DNA from 3 places in the Paenibacillus dendritiformis genome. Region 3 is predicted to be linked to each of the others. Evidence: riboswitches for the same ligand, from Rfam matches in the RefSeq annotation. Region 3 holds a riboswitch; each other region holds the start of a gene.
The links. Region 3 has a riboswitch for cyclic di-AMP ahead of L6439_RS10860 (CAP domain-containing protein). Riboswitches for the same ligand answer to the same signal wherever they lie in the genome.

Region 1 (3,277 bases), 2.7 Mb from region 3:
GATGACTCCCCGCCGTTCCTGCGCCAGGGCGATGCGCCGTATCGTCATCTCGCTGACGGCCGAGCCTCCCGTCTCGATCGTATCGGCTTCCACGGCCCGCTGGATGGCTACGGTATCATCTTTCCCTTCCACTACAATCACTTCTCGAATCACAACTGCTGCTCCTCTCCGTTCCCGCTGCGCCTCTATGTAAAAACACAAAAGAAGAGGGAATTCCCTCTTCTTAGAATGACATAAAACGTTGTATCTTACTATATGTTATAACGCCGCCCTAATTCAATTCCGGCTTCACCGGACCGATAACGTACACCGTGTATCCGTGCTTGCGGCCGAATTTGCGGACGGTGCTGCTGCTGTCGAAGTAGACATCAATGATGTTCCCCTTGACTGCGCCGCCGGTATCTTCGGCGCGGCGGAATCCGATGCCTTCAATGTACACCCACCAGCCGAGCGGTATGACATCCGGATCGACGGCGATGGTGCGGCCTTCGGAGACGATGGCCCCGGATGCCGTCTTCGAGCCTGCAGAGCCCTCCTGTTCGGTATAGGCGGTCAGCTCTACGTTTTTGAGCACTTTTTTATAGTTGAAATCAAGGCTTCCGTTCGACAGGTTCCCCCCGCTGGCGGACAGTACGGCGACTTCCGGCTCTTTTTTGGTGCCGTAAGCAACGATTTGGTTCACTTGTTTCGTCTTTACCTTTTTGTCCACCATTTTGGAATACACGAGCTTGCCGTCCTCGTATACCTTCTCGATCTTCTGGATCACCAGGCCTTCCTGGCCTTTTTGCACCGTCTTCGTCTTGCCCTTCGCCAAGCTCGGATCGGCTTTCTTTACTGTCCGGAACGGAACCTTTACTTTTCGCTCCTCGACATTTTTGCGGACATCGATAATCCGGATGTCCATATTTTCCGATACGGCGGTCTCTTTCTTAGGGATGACCTTATCCTCCGCTTTGACGGGTATATTCAATGCGATCAATGCTTCATTCACTGATTTCTTTGTGGTGTAGTGCGTCGCTTTCTTGCCGGCCATCACGATATTGACCGGCTTGGCGCGCTCGATGATGACCCGATCACCATCGGCGATTTCCGAATCCAACGGCTTCGATACCACATCATGGGCCCCAACGGCTATCGCGTGCTCATCCAAAACATCGCGCAGCATCGATTCCCGGGTTACCAAAGCTTCTTCCCGTCCATCCACATAGACGGACAGGGTCTTCTTGGACGCGCTGTACTGAAATAATACGGCTATCAAGGTAATTACAACCGCCATAACGATGATGACAGAGACGATACGAACATTTTCATGCTTCCATCGCATTGCGAGCGACATGCTGGATGATCGGGGTTCATGGGTTTCGTCTTGAACGAGCTGTCCCACTTCTCGGTCCTCCTTACATAGTCCCGCCGTCGAGTGTTACGCATGATTTCTGGCTGACGCGACTATTTGAAGAATGTTTACGAAGCAACCTTGCGGTTCCTCCGCACCAACACCAGTAACGGTTGTTCCTCACCTCCTGTTTCTTACACCTATGACGTCTTTCTTTTCTTTATTCAAAAAAAGAAGATTTCAAGAAAAAACAAAAGAAGCCTAGTGCAAGAGGCGACTCTTTCATGGCTTCTCATTGAAACCCAAACGTCATCAGTCAAGGACGCACGAGGACCCCTCTCTCCGTACGCTGACGAGGTTAGCTGTCGGGTTCGGGCTGCGAGAGTCGCCCTGTCGCTGCGAACCGGCTCATGGCTCGGCTGCACCGAATTCACCCCAAGGAATCAATCCACGCGTTCAGCCAGGCTATAGATGCCGGCCAACACGCCATTTGGTTCCCCCGCTCTCCACTCAAGGAGATTAAGCGATACTGGTTGGTTGGAACAATATTCAAGTTTTCGTTTCGAACATCTGTGAGAAATCATATCGTGTTTGTAATCACCTTGTAAAGACAGTATCAATTCCGTTTTAAGCGAAAAAGGGTTAAAAAAAAGTAACAATTTCGCATTTTCATAATGGAATCCACTTATTTGGTGGCCTACATCTTTATTTCATCGGTTTTTCATCGCTTTTCATTGTATGTCAAAACATGTCAAAGCATTTTCAGTCGTCATTCTGCAAATTTCTTCAAATTCCATTCCTTTCAATTCAGCCGCCGCTTCAGCAACGAGACGAACATATGCGGACTCATTCCGCTTTCCTCGAAATGGATGCGGCGTTAAATATGGGGAGTCCGTCTCGACCAGCAGGCGGTCATTCGGGATACGGACAAGCACTTCCTTCGGCTGCTTGGCATTCTTGAACGTAATCGGCCCTCCAAATGAGATATAAAACCCCATGTCAAGGCACATTTTAGCCGTCTCCCAGCTTCCGGAGAACGAGTGCATGATGCCGCCGACCTCGCTGGCCTTCTCCTCGCGCAAAATCCGGACGACATCCTCATGTGCCTCGCGGTTATGAATTATAATCGGCAGCTTCAACTCGCGGGCAAGCCCGATTTGTTCCCGGAACACGCGCTGCTGCACATCCTTGGGGGAAGTGTCCCAATGGTAGTCAAGCCCGATCTCCCCGATGGCAACTACCTTCTCATGCTGTGTCAGATCGGCAATCCACTGCATGTCCTCGGGCTTCATCGTGATGGCATCGGTGGGATGCCAGCCCACAGCCGCGTATATAAACTCGTATTTCTCCGCCAAGGCCATCGTCGTCGGAATCGTCTCCCGGTTGAACCCGACGTTTACCATTTTCGTGACTCCCTGCTCATAGGCTCGGGCGATGATCTCCTCCCGGTCGGCGTCAAAGGCTTCATTATCTAAATGGGTGTGCGTATCAAATAGCATTGAAGTCACTCCTTCATAATGATGTATGCTTGTCTTCCCGAATGAATATCCGGCTTGCTGCCGTTCGGGTTCGCTCCCCGCCCTCTTAGATGAAGGGAAAAGCGGTTGTTATCCGGTCTCCCCCGACAGGAACAGCTGCCTCACATCGGCCGGCAGCGCATGCTGAACGGCTTCCAGCTTGTCCTTCGGAAAGTAAATATAATGCTTCCCTCTCCGGATGCCGCTAATCGAGCGGACGATATCCGATTTCTTCGACAGCTCCATGACGCGGCCATACGGATCGAGCAGCAAAATATGCTGCTGCGTCGGTTCATCCCCTACCCGGTACACATCGTACGGATTGTCCGATGGGGAGTCGAACATCAAGTCATACTCCGGATCGAGTCCCGCTTCCGCCCAGACTTGGGACAGGCGGCGCTCCGTCGCTTTATCCAATTGGTCCGTT
Region 2 (3,277 bases), 1.0 Mb from region 3:
CGGGCGATATTCTGTTCGAAGGCCTAAAAATTAATGACAAAAAGCATGATATTAACGCAACGCGCACCAAAATGGGCATGGTATTTCAATCCTTCAATCTGTTCCCGCATATGTCGGTGATGGACAACATTACGCTGGCTCCCATTAAAGTGAAAGGGAAGAGCAAGGCGCAAGCAGAGGCGACCGCGATGGAGCTTTTGAAGAAGGTCGGATTGGCGGACAAGGCATCTGCTTACCCAGACCAGTTGTCCGGCGGACAGAAGCAGCGGATTGCCATTGCCCGGGCATTGGCGATGGAGCCGCATGTCATGCTCTTCGACGAGCCGACATCCGCCCTGGATCCCGAGATGGTCGGCGAAGTGCTGGAAGTAATGAAGTCGCTCGCCCGTGACGGGATGACGATGGTGATCGTAACGCATGAGATGGGGTTCGCTCGCGAGGTCGGAGATCGCATCGTGTTCATGGATGGGGGGCATATCGTCGAGCAGGGACCGCCGCAGCAATTGTTCGCTGCGCCGCAGCACCCCCGCACACAGGAATTCCTCGGACAGGTTCTTTAAATGCACGATGCACGCGAAAAGACACAACTAAAAAATCAATGGAGCCGGTTACCCATTGACCCTCCAAAACAGAGCCAGCCGGTGCTTCCGGCTGGCTTTTGCACGTGCGCCGGAAATGCAGAAAGTACGTTCCTCTCATCTGAAAATGAAGCGCCGCCCATAATCCCCTTTTTCCACAGTCAAAAAATCCCTTTCTCTTAAGAACACTATCCTGATGCCAGACAATCAGGAGATTGCGTGCTGCTCCTTACGAGAAGTATCCCCATGGAGCAGGCAGCGTAATAGTACGTGTTGGTTCCTTATGAGCAGTATCCCCATGGAGCAGGCAGTGGAATAATGCGTGTTGGTTCCTTATGGGCAATATCCCCATGGAGCAGGCAGCGTAATAGTGCTTGTTGGTTCCTTATGAGCAGTATCCCTATGGAGCAGGTAGGTAATAGTGCGTGTTGGTTCCTTATGAGCAGTATCTCCATGGAGCAGGCAGTGGATTAGTGAGTGTTGGCTCCTTACGAGCAGTATCCCCATGGAGCAGGCAGCGGAATAGTGCGTGTAGATTCCTTATGGGCAGTATCCCCATGGAGCAGGCAGTGGAATAGTGCGTGTTGGTTCCTTATAAGCAGTATCGCACCTAAGCTGGGATTGAAGTTAAAGGCGCTCTGTTTCATGCCAGCTCGGCTATTCTTCAGAAGCCGCTTCAAAATCATCGTATCTCCTGACGGGCCAGGGCAACAAAGGTTGTGAGCTACCTGACGGAATGGGAGATGATGGAATGGGAGAGTGGTCCAAAGGCAGCGAGCTGCCTCATGGAATGGGAGAGTGGTCTAAAGGTAGCCAATTACTTGACGCAACGGGAGAGTGTCCCAAAGACAGCGAGCTACCTGACGCAACGGGAGAATGTCCCTAAGGCAGCGAACTGCCGACAGAGGGGGACAGTACGAGCAAGCCGCGTGCCAACAGGAAATTAGACATCACCAATATGAGGAAGGGGCAAAACTGTTTACAAATTTGTAATCTATGATATAGTAGTAATCGCTGGTTACAATTTTGTTACATACCTGATTCCTTATGGACGGAATGAAGCGATTTCATAAGTCATTTTGGCCCAGTTCATAGGATTCTGAAGCATGTTGTGGCTTAATTTCCATTAACTGCATGCGCACAGGTTACAAAATTGTGATATGCTGCAATTCGAGCCGAACATAGTACGGGGGATGATTGACCGGTGTTCATTTCACAACGGGATGAGCGCCTTGGGGTGAATCAGAACTGGCGGGTGGCCAGCATGTAGGGTACTCCTTGACCCGAATCCGACAACTAACCTCGCAGGCTAGCTTAAGGAGGAACATACACCATATGCGGAAAAGAACGACATTAAAGCTTGCAGCGGCAGTGCTGGGATTAAATCTTGTATTTCAAATCATGCCGGCATATGCTGAGCCTTACATCGCCCAAGACGGGGACACTTTTTACTCTCTAGCGAAGAAGCATAATATTGATCTGGACGTCTTGATGAAGGCGAACCCGAACATCGATGCTCGGAATATTTATGGAGGGTTGAAGCTGGAGCTTCCGAAAAAGACCTTGCAAGGTCTTGCGGTGGAAGATCAGAACGCTGCTTTGATAGAAGCGGACATGGATGAGACCGCATCGGCAGCGGGTAAGGCTGCAGCAGCAGCGGACGAGCCGGCAGCTGCTGCGGAAAAGGCATCGGCGGTTAAGGAGCAAGTGCAGGAGAAAGCGAAGCAGGCTCCGCAAGCTGCTAAGAATAACGTACTTACCGTCTCCGGCAAGGAGATGACCTATAAAAAGAAATTGAACATGAAGGCCACGGCATATACGGCCCATGCGAGTGAAAACGGAAAATGGGGCGCAGTCGATTACTTCGGCAACCCATTGAAGCTGGGGACGGTAGCCGTGGATCCGAAGAAGATTCCATTGGGAACAAAGCTGTTCATTACCGGCTATCAGTTCAAGCATCTGCCGCAAGGCGGATTCATCGCGGAAGCTCGCGATATCGGCGGCGCCATCAATGGCAACCGGCTTGATATTTTCGTGCCTGTCAGCAAGAAGACCGGCAGCACTTTCGGCATTCAGAATGTCGAAGTATATATAATTTCATAATTCATATCAACATCATTCAACCCCTGTCCATCTTGTGGCAGGGGTTGTTTTTGCATTTCAGGGCTTCAATTGTCTTTTTTATCTTTCCGGTCCTGGAGCAGCTCGGGCACGGTGACAAAACGGTAACGCTGCTTCTTCAATTCCTTGATGATGGAGGGCAGGGCTTTGACCGTTCCTTGCAAGTAACCGTTTTGCTTGCTTCCCCCGGCATGTTGAAGGACGATTGAGCCGGGTCTGACGGCGTTGATTACGTTGTTATATACTTCTCTGGCGTTCAAGCCCCGCCAGTCGTTGGAATCGACGTCCCAATTGACGACCAGATAGCCGTGATCCCCTGCCCACTTTAACTGCTCTTCATTGATTTCCCCGAAGGGAGGGCGATAAAATCTTGGCTTGTAACCAATTATCTCTTCAATTACCCGTTCCGCATCCTTCACTTGCTGCTCGAAGGCAGGAAGTGACAGCTTGGTCATCAAGGGATGGCTGTAAGAATGATTGCCGATAATATGGCCTTCCCGGACGATTCGCCGAACCAGGTCGGGATGGGCTTTGGCCCGAGAGCCCACGAGGAAGAAGGTAGCGCGAATGTTATGCTC
Region 3 (3,277 bases):
CGGCGTTTTGAATTGAAAATATTGACTGATGTATAAGGCGAGCGTAACGGCGATCCCCGTCTTCAACACCCGGGCGCCAAAAGCCATGGCCCTCCCTCCTTCCTCCTATCCTATCCATATGGACAGTTCTCCATCATATGCCTTGTCTGCACAAGGTTTTATTTTATCTGATCTTATTGTAAAAGCAAGTCCCGAAGGCGGCAATATGCTTCCAACCGTTCCGCTTAGACAACGCCAAAAAGCCTTCATGCCGGATGTCCGGACAGAAGGCTCAGGCCGCGTGCTCGCGGTTAGAATTGGATCTCCTGCTTCAAGTACGCCTTAGGCTCGGTGACGAGCCAGAACTCTACCGTATAGGTCTGGCCCTCCTGAAGATTCACAGCCTCGCTGTAGGTCAGCGATTTCCCGGGGAGCAGCGTCTCTTCTCCCAATACGGTTAAATAAACTTTGTCCTTGGAGGCGAGATATACCACTCTGCCCGCGGCGTCAGTCACCTTGAAGTCATACCGCTGCGAGGAGCTGAACTCAAGAAGGAGCTCTTCATGCGACGGGTTGGTGACGGTGAACGTCAGCAGCGCCTGACCCTGCTTGCTGCGTCCGACTTCCAGCTTCGACACCAGCGGCGAGATCCGGACGGCCTCCCGGAACTCATCCGCCAGCTTCTTAGCCGTTAGCCCGGAGATTGGCTTACGGAAGTCAAGATCGTCTTTGACGATCGACAAGGCTACAGCCGCGTGAATATAGCGGGACGCCCACGCCGAGCACTTGTAAGAAGATGACTTCGCCTGATCGAATGCCGGCGCGGCAATCTCGTCAAGCTGGTACCCCCGTACAAGCGCAGCGATCATCTCCTGATAGGTTACGGTTCGATCGGGCCGGAAATGTTCGGCATCCGTTCCCTTCATCAGTCCCGCTTCGATGACGGCGGGAATGGCCCCCCGGGCCGTGGCCCAGTGATCGGCCGCATCCGCGAATGCCGTGCTCGTCTTCTTCGTATCCAGTCCGAAGAGCTCGGCCAGCAGGACCGCCAGATCAGCCCGGCTCAGATCGTTCATTTCTATGGCATTGCTGCCGGGCTCTATGGCCCGCGGTTCCGCCTGGGTTCCGGCCGGAAGCGCCATCATGCCCGCAATAACCAATCCGCAGGCAAGTCTGTTAATCTGCTTCATCTCCATCTTCTCCCTTCGCGAATGTCGGAATGAATGCATGAATGCATCTTCCTATATTTTACCTGACGATCTTCAAGCGCGGGATGTTGCAGGATCAGGAATAGGATTCCCCTTCGGAGTCGGCGGCAACCGGGTACGCAGCAAAACAGCGGCACCTTCTCCAGATGCCGCTGCCATGATGTCCTATTTACTTGTTAGCCGGTAAACTCTTGAACCCATTCACCGTTGTAGTACGCGACGCCAATCGATGTGTAGTTCGGATTCATAATGTTTTGGCGATGCCCTTCGCTGTTCATCCAAGCGTTCATGACCTCTTCCGGCGTACGCTGTCCTTTGGCGATGTTCTCGCCGGCCGTGCGGTATTGGACGCCCTGCGACTTCATCAGATCGAACGGCGAACCAAGCGTCGGCGATTGATGGTCAAAATAATTGTTGTTATACATATCTTGCGCCTTGATCATCGCTACCTTGGTCAGCTTCTCATCCGATTGAAGCGGGTTCAAGCCGGCTTTGGCCCGTTCCTTGTTGACCAAATCCACCACTTGGCTCGCGAAATCCGACTTGTCCGCTGCCGTGCCATTCTCCGTGCTTGGCACAGGCTGGGCCGGCTTCGTTGGAGCAGGCGTTGGCTTGGACTCCGGCTTGTTGGCGGAATTGCCTGGATTTTGAACCGTCGGCTGCTTGACAACTGGCTGCTTGCTGCCGTTATGGCCTTGATTATTCCATTCCTTGACCAGGTTGTCCAACCAAGCTTGCCAGTCGCTGGATTTTGCCGGATCCGGGATGACGGCTTTCACATTGACGCCGTTTACTTTTACCATATAACAATTCGGGCTTTGCGCTTTCACCGCGTCGGCCTGCGGAGCCGCGAAGGCGGATCCCGCCGCCAGAACCGGCGCTAGCGCGATGGCGCTGGTCACTGCTACTTTTTTGAGCGTATTCTTCATTCGTTCATCTCTCCCTTTGCAGCCTACGAGGTTAGCTGTCGGGTTCGGGTCAAAGAGGTCACCCCTGACGCAAGTCTGCGCCTTCACCCCAAAAGTTGGTTCCCCCGCGCTCTTCCGAGCTTCGGCTTGATTCGAATTCGTACACATCGTAACACGAAATAGTAGGAGAGATCATGCTATAATATATGGCACTAAATTAAGATTTTGTTACCTATTGTAACCTTTTTGACACCTTGAACAAGGTTGGAATCCGCCGCCTTGGCTAAGCCCTTGACGTGTTACAACCCCCGCTGCTCCGCAATTATCTGTGTTCTCCCCCCTCTCATTGTTATCAAAAAATCATTCCTGCCTCATCCCCTTATTCCAAGTATCGCCAAAATATATTATAGTAGATTTCAAATCTGTCAAAATTTCGGATAGAGGTGCCTATGATTATTCGCATTGCTTTGGGACTGCTCCTCACCGCCATTGCAGGAGTGTATGCCCTCATAGAAGATGACCTGTACCAATGGTTCAACATTACCGGTTGGATTGGTCTCGGACTGTGCGGATTCGCCGGCCTGATGTCCGACGGGCTTAGCCAACCGGAGTACAACAGAGAGCGCAGCGCCAGTCAAGGCATAGGCTTCGTCGCTACGCTATGGCTGCTTGGCGCGCCGAGCCTGCTCACTTCGCTGCTGCTGTACATCCTCGTCTACCGCTAAGGTTGCCTGATCGAATGGATGCCAATCCCCGGCTACCAAGCTTTCGCTTCATGGCCATCCTGGTAATGGGACGTGTCTCCGTGCAATAAAATGCGGGGGTTCCCATCAATGAACTCCAGCTTGCACAGACATGCCGGATGAATGTAGGGGAGTTCCCACAGCAGATGCAGAGGGCGCGGCTCCGCGTGAGCCATCAGCAGCTTGACCACGACCGTATGGGTCACCATCAGGACGGATTGGCCAGGATGGTCGCGCACGATGCCTAAGAGCCGCGCCAGAGCCCGCTCTTGAACCTCATGGAAGGTCTCGCCGCCTTCAACCTGGAATCGGGCCGGGTTGTTCCAAAATAATTCGAATTGCTCCGGATCCCGCTCCTTCACCGCCGCCTGCGTCTGTCCTTCCCAGGCGCCAAGGTGAATCTCCTTCAGATCCTCGCAGGCCTGAATCGGCACATCCC

Region 1: linked by a shared signal. The riboswitch ahead of L6439_RS28135 (resuscitation-promoting factor) and the one ahead of L6439_RS10860 (CAP domain-containing protein) in region 3 are both predicted to bind cyclic di-AMP.
Region 2: linked by a shared signal. The riboswitch ahead of L6439_RS15300 (3D domain-containing protein) and the one ahead of L6439_RS10860 (CAP domain-containing protein) in region 3 are both predicted to bind cyclic di-AMP.

Annotation. Positions count from the first base shown of each region.
Region 1 is NZ_AP025344.1:6,334,686-6,337,962, reverse strand. Features, by position in the region: gene rnmV (ribonuclease M5) at 1-153, opposite strand, end outside; gene L6439_RS28135 (resuscitation-promoting factor) at 272-1,384, opposite strand; cyclic di-AMP (ydaO/yuaA leader) riboswitch at 1,665-1,869, opposite strand; gene L6439_RS28130 (TatD family hydrolase) at 2,065-2,832, opposite strand; gene L6439_RS28125 (HD domain-containing protein) at 2,941-3,277, opposite strand, start outside.
Region 2 is NZ_AP025344.1:3,478,931-3,482,207, reverse strand. Features, by position in the region: gene L6439_RS15305 (amino acid ABC transporter ATP-binding protein) at 1-560, shown strand, start outside; cyclic di-AMP (ydaO/yuaA leader) riboswitch at 1,730-1,905, shown strand; gene L6439_RS15300 (3D domain-containing protein) at 1,914-2,681, shown strand; gene L6439_RS15295 (polysaccharide deacetylase family protein) at 2,747-3,277, opposite strand, start outside.
Region 3 is NZ_AP025344.1:2,483,248-2,486,524, reverse strand. Features, by position in the region: gene L6439_RS10870 (FUSC family protein) at 1-87, opposite strand, end outside; gene L6439_RS10865 (BsuPI-related putative proteinase inhibitor) at 291-1,169, opposite strand; gene L6439_RS10860 (CAP domain-containing protein) at 1,364-2,116, opposite strand; cyclic di-AMP (ydaO/yuaA leader) riboswitch at 2,122-2,253, opposite strand; gene L6439_RS10855 (hypothetical protein) at 2,545-2,820, shown strand; gene L6439_RS10850 (histidine phosphatase family protein) at 2,853-3,277, opposite strand, start outside.